Regions from separate parts of the Cupriavidus sp. 2TAF22 genome, predicted to be linked through region 2. Evidence: predicted binding sites of a transcription regulator. Region 2 holds the regulator's gene; the other holds the start of a gene.
The links. Region 2 encodes LexA, which represses DNA repair genes until DNA is damaged. Its sites were predicted from a motif close to ACTGTATNNNNATACAGT; they were not measured.
Positions count from the first base shown of each region.

Region 1: imuA (translesion DNA synthesis-associated protein ImuA) is a predicted target of LexA. The motif match lies at 2,365-2,382, and genes of this name have one in related genera.

Region 1 is NZ_JBFRFX010000008.1:156,488-162,174, forward strand. Features, by position in the region: gene AB4Z48_RS12295 (tripartite tricarboxylate transporter substrate binding protein) at 25-1,002, shown strand; gene AB4Z48_RS12300 (mandelate racemase/muconate lactonizing enzyme family protein) at 1,052-2,161, shown strand; gene imuA (translesion DNA synthesis-associated protein ImuA) at 2,430-3,326, shown strand; gene AB4Z48_RS12310 (Y-family DNA polymerase) at 3,259-4,812, shown strand; gene AB4Z48_RS12315 (error-prone DNA polymerase) at 4,918-5,687, shown strand, end outside.
Region 2 is NZ_JBFRFX010000005.1:179-5,865, forward strand. Features, by position in the region: gene AB4Z48_RS07760 (DUF808 domain-containing protein) at 66-992, opposite strand; tRNA gene AB4Z48_RS07765 (tRNA-His) at 1,238-1,313, opposite strand; gene AB4Z48_RS07770 (hypothetical protein) at 1,450-1,620, opposite strand; gene lexA (transcriptional repressor LexA) at 1,738-2,394, opposite strand; gene AB4Z48_RS07780 (asparaginase) at 2,625-3,623, shown strand; gene rpsF (30S ribosomal protein S6) at 3,725-4,099, shown strand; gene priB (primosomal replication protein N) at 4,195-4,494, shown strand; gene rpsR (30S ribosomal protein S18) at 4,498-4,776, shown strand; gene rplI (50S ribosomal protein L9) at 4,808-5,260, shown strand; gene AB4Z48_RS07805 (replicative DNA helicase) at 5,480-5,687, shown strand, end outside.

The DNA.
Region 1 (5,687 bases), on a different contig from region 2:
AGAAAACAGACAGGAGACACAGTCATGAACCGAATTGCCAGGTTACTGGGGCGCGCAGGCGCGCTGGCGCTGCTCTGCATGGGCGCCGCCGCGGCGGCGCCAGCGCAGGCCGACACCTATCCGAACCGCCCCGTGCGCGTGGTGGTGCCCTATCCGGTGGGCGGGGGCGGCGATACCGTCGCGCGGCCGCTGACCTTGTACATGTCCGAGCGCATGGGCCAGCGCATCATCGTGGACAACCATGGCGGCGCCAACGGCAATATCGGCATGGACATGGTCGCCAAGGCGCCTGCCGACGGCTATACGCTGGCGCTTGCGCTGACCTCGCAGCTCGCCGTCAACCAGAGCCTGTACCGCAAACTGCCCTACGACCCGATCAAGGATTTCGAGCCGGTCTCGCTGCTGGCCTCCGCGCCGTACTTCCTGGTCGTGCATCCCTCCGTGCCGGCGAAGAACCTGGCGGAATTCATCAAGCTGGTCAAGGCGAATCCCGGCAAGTACACCTACGGCTCGTCCGGCAACGGCAGCGGCCCGCACCTGTCGATGGAGCTCCTGAAATCCATGGCCGGGCTCGACATGGTCCATGTGCCGTTCAAGGGCACGGGGCCCGCCATGCCGGCGCTGCTGGCCGGGCAGGTCAGCGCGATGTTCGCCAGCTACGGCGTCGCGTCGCAGCAGATCAAGGCCGGCAAGCTGCGCGTGCTCGCGGTGTCGACGGCGCAGCGCGCGGCTTCGATGCCCAACGTGCCCACCATCGCCGAGGCGGGCGTGCCCGGCTACGAATCCAACGTCTGGTACGCGCTGCTGGCGCCGCGCCCCATCGTCGACAAGCTCAGCGGCGAGATCGCGGCCCTGATCAAGAACTCCGACCTGCGCAAGCGCTTCATGTTCGACGGCATCGTGCCGGTGGGCTCCACCCCCGAGGCCCTGGGCGCCTACATCCAGTCAGAGAGCGTCAAGTGGTCTGCCATCGTCAAGCGCTCGGGCGCCACCATCGACTGAGCCTGGCCCGCACGCCCATCCAACCGCAAGACCACAGGAATCCGCAACCATGAAGATCGAACGCGTAGAGGCCATTGCCGTCCGCATCCCGCTCAACAAGGTGTTCTCCGGCAGCTCGTACAAGGTCGACAGCCGCGCCACCGTGATCACCCGCATCCATACCAGCTCGGGGCTGGTCAGCGAGGTGTACAACGGCGACCCCCGCGAACACGGCCCCGAGATCGCCCGCATGATCGAGCAGGACATGGCGCCGCTGCTGGTCGGCGAGTCCGTGCATGCCTGCGAACGCATCTGGGAGAAGCTGTTCCGCCTGACCATCAAGGCGCCGGACCGGCCGCTGGTCATGAACGCGATCGCCTGCGTGGATTCGGCCGTCTGGGATCTGGCCGGCAAGGCGCTCGGCGTCAATGTGTGCCGCCTGATGGGCGGCTACCGCCAGGAAATCCCCATCATCGCCATCGCCGGCTACTACCTGCCGGGCAAGACGCCTGCCGACCTGGCCGGCGAGATGGCGTGGCTGAGGTCGGTCGGCATGGCCGGCTGCAAGGTGAAAGTGGGCGGGGCAACGCCCGAGGAAGACGCCGAGCGGGTGAAGTACGCACGCGAAGGCGGCGGCCCGGACTTCCTGCTCGCGGTGGATGCCAACCGCGGCTGGAGCGTGGCGGAGGCAACGCGCTTCGCCCGCCTGGTCGAGCCGTACGACATCGCATGGTTCGAGGAACCCTGCCACTGGCATGACGATGTGCGCGGCATGGCGGCGGTGCGCCAGGCCACCTCGATCCCCATCAACGCAGGCCAGAGCGAAGTCAGCGCGGCCGGCGTGCGCCGCCTGCTGGACGCCGGCGCGGTGGACATCGTCAATTTCGACGCCTCGGAAGGCGGCGGCATCACCGAATGGCGCCGCGCCGCCGCGGCCTGCGCGCTGGCCGGCGTGCGCATGGCGCACCACGAAGAGCCGCAGATCGCCTCGCACATGCTGGGCGCCATGCCGCACGGGATCTGCGTCGAGTGCTTCCCCGACCCGGACCGCGATCCGATCTTCCCCGGCATGTGGGCCAACCCGCCGCGCATCAAGGACGGCATCATGGCGATCCCGCAAGGCCCGGGCTTCGGCATCGAGCTGGACTGGGACATGGTGAAGCGATACCGGGTGAACTGAGCGACTGCAGTTGCAACTGCAACTGCAACTGCAACTGCAGGGCACGGCGTGCCGGGGCGTCCCGATATGTCTTGCCGGCCGGCCCGCGCGCGCCTCGGGGCAGGCTTTCCGTGCTCTTTCCTTGCGCCTTCTCTGCCCCTTCCGGCGTCGTTCCCGCGCACCGTCCCCGACCCTCCCGCTTCACCCTTGCGCCCAACCGTGATACTGTATAAATATACAGTAATCGGAAATCTCGCCTTGTCCCTCGGGGTAAGGCCGCAAGCGTCACATGACACCCCATCTTCAGACCGACTCGCCCGGCTTGCCGGGCGTTTCTTCCTTGGCGCCGGCACCCGCGGGGGGCCGCCAGGAGGCGCTGGATGCGCTCGAGCGGCGCTATCCCGGCCTGTGGCGCGCGGGGCAGCTCGGCCGGGCGGGGCAGGCGGGTAGCGTGCCGGCGGTGGAGACTGGACATGCCGCGCTGTCGGCTGAGTTGCCGGGCGGCGGCTGGCCGCTGGGGGCGCTGACGGAGCTGCTGCTGGCCGAGCCCGGCGTGGGCGAGCTGCGCCTGCTGCGGCCGGCCCTGGTGGCGCTGGCGGCGGGGCAGCGCCGCCTGGCGCTGGTGGGGCCGCCGCACCTGCCCAATGCAACGTGCCTGGCCAGCTGGGGTTTGCCGGCCCGGCAGGTGTTCTGGATGCGCGCGCCGGCCGGCGCGGGCAAGGCCGCGGCGCAGGCCGATGTGTTGTGGGCGGCGGAGCAGGTGCTGCGCAGCCAGGCCTTCGGCGCGGTGGTGGTATGGCTGCCCGCGGCGCGTCCCGAGGCGCTGCGCCGCCTGCAGGTGCTGGCGCAGGCCGGCGACGCGGCGGTATGGGCGTGCCGGCCGGCCGGCGTGCTGCACGAGTCGTCGCCGGCGGTGCTGCGGCTGCTGCTGGCGCCGGCGCCGGGCAATGCGATGTCGATCACCTTTCACAAGCGGCGCGGGCCGGTGCGCGAGCAGCCGCTGGTGCTGCCGCTCGACGAGATGATGGCGGTGCCGGGCCGTCCGTGCGCGCCGCGGACCTTGCCTGCGGAGGTTGCGCCATCGCCGGTTTCCCAGGCTATTGCGGGAGAGCAAGCCCATGTCGTACTGGATCGCGGTGCATCTGCCGCGCCTGTCGCTGGACGCGCTGCAGCCGAACTGGCCTGAGCCTGCCGCGGCCGCTGCCGTTCCCGGCCTGCTGCATCACAGCGTGCCGGTGGCGGTGGTGGAGCGCGAGCGCGTGGTGCTGGCCAACGGGCCGGCGGCGGCGCTGGGCGTGCAGGCCGGCATGCGGCGCGGCGGGGTGCAGGCCTTGTCGGCGCAGGTGGTGCAGCTCGAGCGCGAGCCGGCGGCGGAGGCGCAGCTGATGACGGCGCTGGCGCTGGCGCTGTTGCATTTCTCGCCGCATGTGGCCTTGCACCCGGACCCCGACGCGGCCACGGTGATGATCGATGCCGGCGCCAGCGTGCGGCTGTTCGGCGGGCATCGCACGCTGTGCCGCGCCGTGTATGCGCGGGTGCGCCGGCTGGGGGCGTTCCTGCAGCTTGGCTGCGCGCCGAGCGCCTTCGGCGCGGCGTGGCTGGCGGCGCAGCCGTTCAGGCGCGACCGGCGCGGCGCCATGGTGCGCCCGGCGCGGCGCGCGCTGCAGCCGGCGCGCATGGCACGGCTGCTGGACCGGCTGCCGGTGGGGATGCTGCATGGCGTGGCCGACGAGGGCTGGCTGGACGGCATCGGCTGCCGCACCGTGGGCGAGGTGCGCCGCCTGCCGCGCGCCGGCCTGCGGCGCCGCCTCGGCGCGGACTTGCTGGTACGGCTGGACCAGGCCTACGGCGAGGTGCCGGTGCGCTTTGCCTGGTTCGGCGCGCCGCCCGCCTTCGCGCAGCGCATGGAGCTGCCGGGCCGCACCGAATCCGTCCAGGGCGTGATGGCGGGCGCGCAGCGCCTGCTGCTGGCGCTGGGCGGCTGGCTGGCGGTGCAACAGGCCGGCGTGACGCGCGTGGTGCTGCGGCTCGAGCATGAGCGTTACCGCCTGGGCTGCGAGACCCCGGCCACGCCGGTGACGGTGAGCCTGGCCGAGCCCAGCCGCGATCCGGCGCATTTGTCCCGGCTGCTGCAGGAGCGGCTGGACAGGGTGCAGTTCACCGTGCCGGCGGTGGGACTGATGCTGGTGGTGGAGGCCATGCAGGCGTACCTGCCGCAGAGCGAGTCGCTGTTTCCCGAGCCGGGCGGCACGCCGGCCGAGCTGGGCCGCCTGCTCGATACGCTGATGGCGCGCCTGGGCCGCGAGAACGTACTGCAGCCGCAGCCGCTGGCGGACCACCGGCCCGAGCGCGCCAGCCGCTGGTGCCCCGTGGACGAGATGCCCGCGCGCGCGCAGGGGGCGGGCACGCAGGCCTGGCCCGAGCGCCCGCCCTGGCTGCTGGCGCAGCCGCTGCCACTGACCGTGCAGCGCCACCGGCCTTGCCACGGCGGGCCGCTGGCGCTGCTGTCGCGGCCCGAGCGCATCGAGTCCGGCTGGTGGGACGACGCGCTGGCCACGCGCGATTACTTCGTCGCCGAGCGCGCCGACGGCCTGCGCTGCTGGGTCTATCGCCAGCGCCCGGGGCGGGAGGAGGGCGGCGAGTACCGCTGGTTCCTCCACGGGTTGTTCTGAAACCGGAACGGCCCCCAGGCCCCCGCATTTCCTATTTCGCGTTCCCTATTTGCATTCCCTGTTCGCATTCCAGTTTCGCATCGTTGCTTCCCGTCCGCCTCCATCATGTCCAGCCAGCCTGCCGCTCCTTCGTTTTCCGCCTTGCCGGCCGCGCTCTCGGCGCTGCTGCCGGCCTTGCCCGACTATGTGGAGCTGCACTGCATCTCGAACTTCACCTTCCTCGAAGGGGCCTCGCACCCGGTGGAGCTGATCGAGCGCGCGTTCGCGCTGGGCTATGGCGGCCTGGCGCTGACCGACGAATGCTCGGTGGCCGGCACGGCGCGCGCGCACCAGGCGCTCAAGGATCTGCGCGAGCGCACCAGCGACGCGCTCGCGCGCAGCGCGGCGCGGCTGGCCGCCGGCCTGGATGCGGGCGAGGACGAGGAAGGCGAAGATGACCTGGAGGCCCTGGCCGCGGAAGAAGCGCAGGAGGGCGAAAGCAGCGAGCCAGGCGCGCAGGGCGCCTGGCTGGATGCCGCGGTCGCCGCGGGCCCCGGCGAGGCCGCCGAAGCGCGCCTGCTCCGCCATGAAAAGCTATCCGCCGTGGCCGCCGCCGCGCAGGAGTTCCGCCTGCTGATCGGCAGCCGCTTCACGCTCACCGGCCACGATGGCGAGCCGGCGCTGCGGCTGGTGCTGCTGGCGCAGGACCGCGAAGGCTTCGGCAATCTCTGCGAGTTCATCACGCTGGGCCGCCGGCGCGCGGGGAAGGGCGCCTATTGCCTGCACCCGGAAGACATCGCCGCGCCGCAGGCGGAGCAGGCCCACCTGCGCGGCATGCCCGATTGCGTGGCGCTGCTGCTGCCCGCGTATTGCCCCGAGCCGCAGGCGCTGCTGCG
Region 2 (5,687 bases):
TTTGCTTTTTGGGCGGCCGATTCGTAGTGACCGATCCGCAGCGACCGGTCCGCGGCTCGGAGTGATCAGTCGGAGGAGGGCCGAAACATCCGCATCCCGAACCTGGCCACGGCAACCGTGGCAGTGACCAGCGCACCGGCCAGCATGCCGGCTACCGCGTTGAGCAGCAGCGGTCCGAGCATTTCCAGGCTGCTTCCCACGCTTGGTACATCCGCCAGAACGCCGGTCACGAGATCCGTCAAATGATGCGCGCCGGGGAATCCGTGGACCAGGATCCCGCCGCCAACCAGGAACATCGCCACGGTACCCGCCACCGAGAGCGCCCGCATCAGCCAGGGCGCCATGCGCAGGATGCCGCGGCCCGCAGCGCGCGCCGCGGCCGATGAGCGCTGGTGCAGATAGAGTCCGGCGTCGTCCAGTTTGACGATGCCGGCCACCAGGCCATAGACACCTACCGTCATGATCAGGGCAATCGCCGTCAACACGGCAACCTGCGTCCCGAACGCGGCGCTCGAAACGGTGCCGAGGGAAATGACGATGATTTCAGCCGACAAGATGAAATCCGTACGCACTGCGCCGCGGATCTTCGACCTTTCGAGAGCGGTGGGGTCCGCCGTCTCCGGCGCCGGGCTTGCTGCTGTCTCCTGCCCGTCCTGATGCATGAAGCCGTGCGCAATCTTTTCGAAACCCTCGTAGCAGAGGAAGGCGCCGCCGGCCATCAGCAGCGGCACGATCGCCCACGGGATGACGGCACTGATGGCCAGCGCGGATGGTACCAAGATGGCCTTGTTGCGCAGGGATCCCTTCGCAACAGCCCAAACCACCGGCAACTCGCGTTCAGCGTTGACACCGCTGACCTGCTGGGCATTGAGGGCGAGATCGTCGCCGAGCACGCCCGCGGTCTTCTTGGCGGCCAATTTGCTCAAGGCCGCCACGTCGTCAAGCATGGTAGTGATGTCGTCGATCAGCAGAAGCAGGCTCGAGCCAGCCATATCCAGATCTCCCGGGTGGGTAGCGAGAAAGCAGATACGTCGCGCATTTGCCGCGCGCATGGAGCATACGGCGTCGTCAGAATACCGCTATTGCCTCGTTGAGCCAGGCAAATAACGCGAGTGCGTAGACGAAATGGGGAGGGGAGAGGGCGCCGGAATCGGCTTGCGATCGGGCCTGAGACAAATAACAGACCCACAAACAAAAACAGCGAGCTTCGCAGCTCGCTGTTTTTGCAATGCAATTCTGGGGTGGCTGATGGGACTCGAACCCACGACGACAGGAATCACAATCCTGGACTCTACCAACTGAGCTACAGCCACCGTCGTAGTCTTTCAGCTGAGTGCTGATCGACGAAAAACAAGATTATACAAACTTCATTCGCGGATGGCTAGTACTTCGCTCAAATTTTTTCGTGATGCCAGGGCGCCGTTGAATCGAGGGATACGCAACGCGATTTCACGCGGAGAGCTTGGGGAGATCTTCCAGTTCGAGCATGCGGCAGATGGCTGCCATGCTGCCGACCATGGTGCGGCGTTGCGCGCCCTGATAGATACGCACGCCCTTGGACTGGCGGAACGGGACGGGCTTGACGGGGCGGCGGGCGGAGAAGCGGTTGGCTGGCAGCATGGCTACACCTGGTAATTTGCAACAACAGTTGGCGGCACCCGCGGCGCGGGTGGCGTTGGCACAAACGGGTGCAGCTTGATGCGGGGCAGGCCCGCTCCAGCCGCACTTGTTGAATCGTCAGAAGGCGCCGGTACGAATCAGGCCGACGGCAATGCCTTCGAGCGAGAACTCTTCGCGGCCGGGCTCAACGATGATGCTGGCGAAGTCGGGGTTCTCTGCGATCAGTTCGATGGTGTCGCCCCGTCGGTTGAGGCGTTTGACAGTGACGTCGTCGCCGAGGCGGGCTACGACGATCTTGCCGTTGGCGGCTTCGCTGGCGCGTTTGACGGCGAGTAGGTCGCCGTCGAGGATGCCGGCGTCGCGCATGCTCAGGCCGCGGACGCGAAGGAGGTAGTCGGGCTGGACTTCGAATACCGAGGCATCGACCTGATACTGGCGGTCGATATGCTCGGCCGCAAGGATTGGGCTACCTGCGGCGACACGCCCGACCAGCGGCAGCGTCAGTTGCATCACGCCGGCCATGGGGAGGGAGAACTGGTCGGGCAGTTCCGAGTCGCTGCGCCATACCTTGAGGCGAATGCCGCGCGACGCGCCAGGCGTGAGTTCGATCACGCCTTTTCGTGCCAGGGCGCGCAGATGTTCTTCTGCGGCGTTGGGCGAGGAGAAGCCGAACTTGGCGGCGATCTCGGCACGGGTGGGCGGGAAGCCGGTGTGCTGGAGGGTGCTGCGAATCAGGTCGAAAATCTGCTGCTGTCGCGGTGTCAGGGTCGCCATGGTCGCCGTATGTGAAAGCACTGTATGTTTAAACAGTATGCTGTGATTTTATACAGTATCGAGTGAAGTGCAAGCGGAATTTTGGGAGGCTGCTCATCGACAGGCGCTTTGTCGCACGCCAGGCGGGTTGTGCTGGTCGCAAGTGTGGGGCGGTAAGCGAGTTACAATCCGCGGCACGCAAATCGCTGATTTCGTGTCTTTTGAATCCGGATTCCAACACGTCCCCCGCCATGTCCCTATTGCGTCGCGTCGTCGTGCTCGCCACCGGCGGCACCATCGCAGGTTCCTCCTCCAATCCGGCCAGTAGCGCCAAATACCAGGCGGCCACGGTGCCGGTGGCGTCCTTGCTTGGCGCGGTGCCGGCGCTCGGCAGTGTGGCCCGCATCGAGGCCGAGCAGGTCGCCCAGGTAGATAGCAAGGACATGTCGTTCGCGCTCTGGTCGAGGCTGGTCGAGCGCATCCGCTTCTGGTCCGCGCAACCCGACGTTGCCGGCATTGTCGTGACGCACGGCACCGACACGCTCGAAGAGACGGCGATGGTGTTGCACCTCGCTTGTCCCGTCGGGCTGCCCATCGTGCTGACCGCGGCCATGCGGCCTTCGACCTCGTTGTCGGCCGACGGGCCGCTGAACCTGCTCGACGCCGTGCGTGTGGCCAGCCACGCGCAGGCGGTGGGGAAGGGCGTGCTGCTGGTCATCAACCAGGAGATCCACGCCGCGCGCGACGTTGTGAAGGCGCACACGTCGGCAGTGAACGCCTTCGCTTCGCCAGCGGGCGGGCCGGTCGGTTATGTGCAGGATGACTTCGTGGGCTTCACGCGCGCCCCGGCGCGGTTGCCGGCCGCGGCCATGCCGATGCCGCAGGCCTGGCCCAAGGTGGAGATTCTCGCCAGCTATGCGGAGCCGGGCCGGGTGGTCGTCGACGCGCTGGTCGGGGCGGGCGTGAACGGTCTTGTCGTGGCGGCCGCGGGCAACGGCTCGATCCACCAGTCGCTGGCCGAGGCATTGGCCGAGGCGGCCGCGGCCGGCGTGGCGGTCGTGCGCAGTTCGCGCACCGGTGCGGGTCATGTGGCGATTCCGGTGGCGCCGCGGCCGGCGTCCGGTGTTTTCGTTGCGGCCGGCAACCTGAATCCTTATAAGGCACGCGTGCTCCTGCTGTTTGCCCTGGCGGGGACTCCCGCGCTGGCGTCCGATCCGGTCGCGCTGCAGGCGCTGTTCGCGGGGAGTTGAAGCGACTTGCCGAGTAAGGCGAAAGCGCGCTATACTTTAAGGCTATCCAACCTTGCCGCACCGGACATGGCGCCCGGGTGGCTTATCCAAAAGGAGCGTCAATGCGTCATTACGAAATCGTATTTATCGTCCATCCGGACCAGAGTGAACAAGTTCCGGCCATGATCGAGCGTTACAAGACGCTGGTCACGTCGCAGGAAGGCCAGATCCACCGCGTGGAAGACTGGGGCCGCCGTCAGATGGCCTACATGATCCAGAAGCTGGCCAAGGCTCACTACGTTTGCCTGAACATCGAATGCGGCAAGGAAACCCTGGCTGAACTCGAACACGCGTTCAAGTTCAACGACGCGGTGCTGCGCCACCTCATCGTTCAGACCAAGAAGGCCGAAACCGCACCGTCCCCGATGATGAAGGAAGTGCAGCGCGAAGAAGCCCGCAAGGCCGCGCAACAGACCAGCGAAGCCCCGGCCGCGTAAGTGCGGACCGTTGCGGTTGCCGCAGACGCTGAGTACGTGAGGCGTCGCGGCGGCGCGGGCGGGCATGGGTACAGGCATCGGGAAGGGAGGCAGCGTTGAACCAGTTAAGGCTCTGCGCAACCCTCGCCGAACGCGATGCCTTGCGCTACACCCCGGCAGGCGTCCCCGTCGTCAACTGCATCTTGCAGTACGCGGGCCAGACCGTCGAGGCGCAAACGCCCAGGCAGGTGGAATTTGCCATCGCCGCCATGGGAATCGGCCAGGTTGGGCAACGGCTCGAGCGTACCCCGCTCGGCGCGATGCTCGACTGCGAAGGATTCCTCGCTCGCAAGCACCGCAACAGCAAGGCTCTCGTCTTTCACATCACTGGATGTAAAGCATTCGAAAAGGATTGAATCATGGCATTCGTCAAACGTGACAACAAGAACAAGAAGCGCTTCCAACAGCAGAACCCGCTGTTCAAGCGCAAGCGCTTCTGCCGCTTCACCGTGGCTGGCGTGGAACAGATCGACTACAAGGATCTGGACACCCTGAAGGATTTCATCGGCGACAACGGCAAGATCACGCCGGCCCGCCTGACCGGTACCAAGGCTCACTATCAGCGTCAGCTCGATACGGCCATCAAGCGCGCGCGTTTCCTCGCGCTGATGCCCTACACCGACCTGCACAAGAACTGATCGGCCCTAGGTCCGTCAAGGAGAAAACACGATGCAAATCATTCTGCTGGAAAAAGTCATCAACCTGGGCAACCTGGGTGACATCGTTCGCGTGAAGGACGGCTACGCCCGTAACTTCCTGATCCCGAACAAGAAGGCCCGCCGTGCGACCCAGACCGCCATCAGCGAGTTCGAAGTCAAGCGCGCCGAGCTGGAAAAGGCCGCCGCCGAGAAGCTGGCCGCTGCGCAAGCCGAAGGCGAAAAGCTGAACGGCCTGACCGTGCAGATCACCCAGAAGTCGGGTGTGGACGGCCGCCTGTTCGGTTCGGTCACCAACGCCGACATCGCCGAAGCCCTGGAAGGCCAAGGCTTCAAGATCGAGAAGGCGCAAGTGCGCCTGCCGAACGGCCCGCTGAAGGTCGTTGGCGATCATCCGGTCAGCGTTTCGCTGCACACGGACGTGCTGGTCGATGTGACCATCGCCGTCCTGGGCGAGCACGTCTAAGACCGGATTCGATGCCACCGCGGGCCCCGCTCAGGGGCTGGCGGCGGGCATCGATTGCTGGCAACAACAAAAAAGGCAGGGGCCAAGCGCTCCTGCCTTTTTTGCTTTGGGCTTCATTGCGACAGGCTGGTCGTCCCGCCGTCACTTCATCGCGGACGATGGCTGACAGCCGCGATTTCTCCTGCGACGGGGGCCCGGCCACCGTTATAATCCCTCCCCATGAACGCGCCCGTCGCAGACCCCCAACTAGATAATCTCAAGGTTCCACCACACTCCATCGAGGCCGAGCAATCGGTACTCGGTGGCCTGTTGCTGGACAACGCCGCCTGGGACCGTATCGCCGATTTCCTGTCCGAAGCGGACTTCTATCGCTTCGATCACCGGATGATCTTCCAGAGCATCTCCCGGCTGATCGCTGCTACCAAGC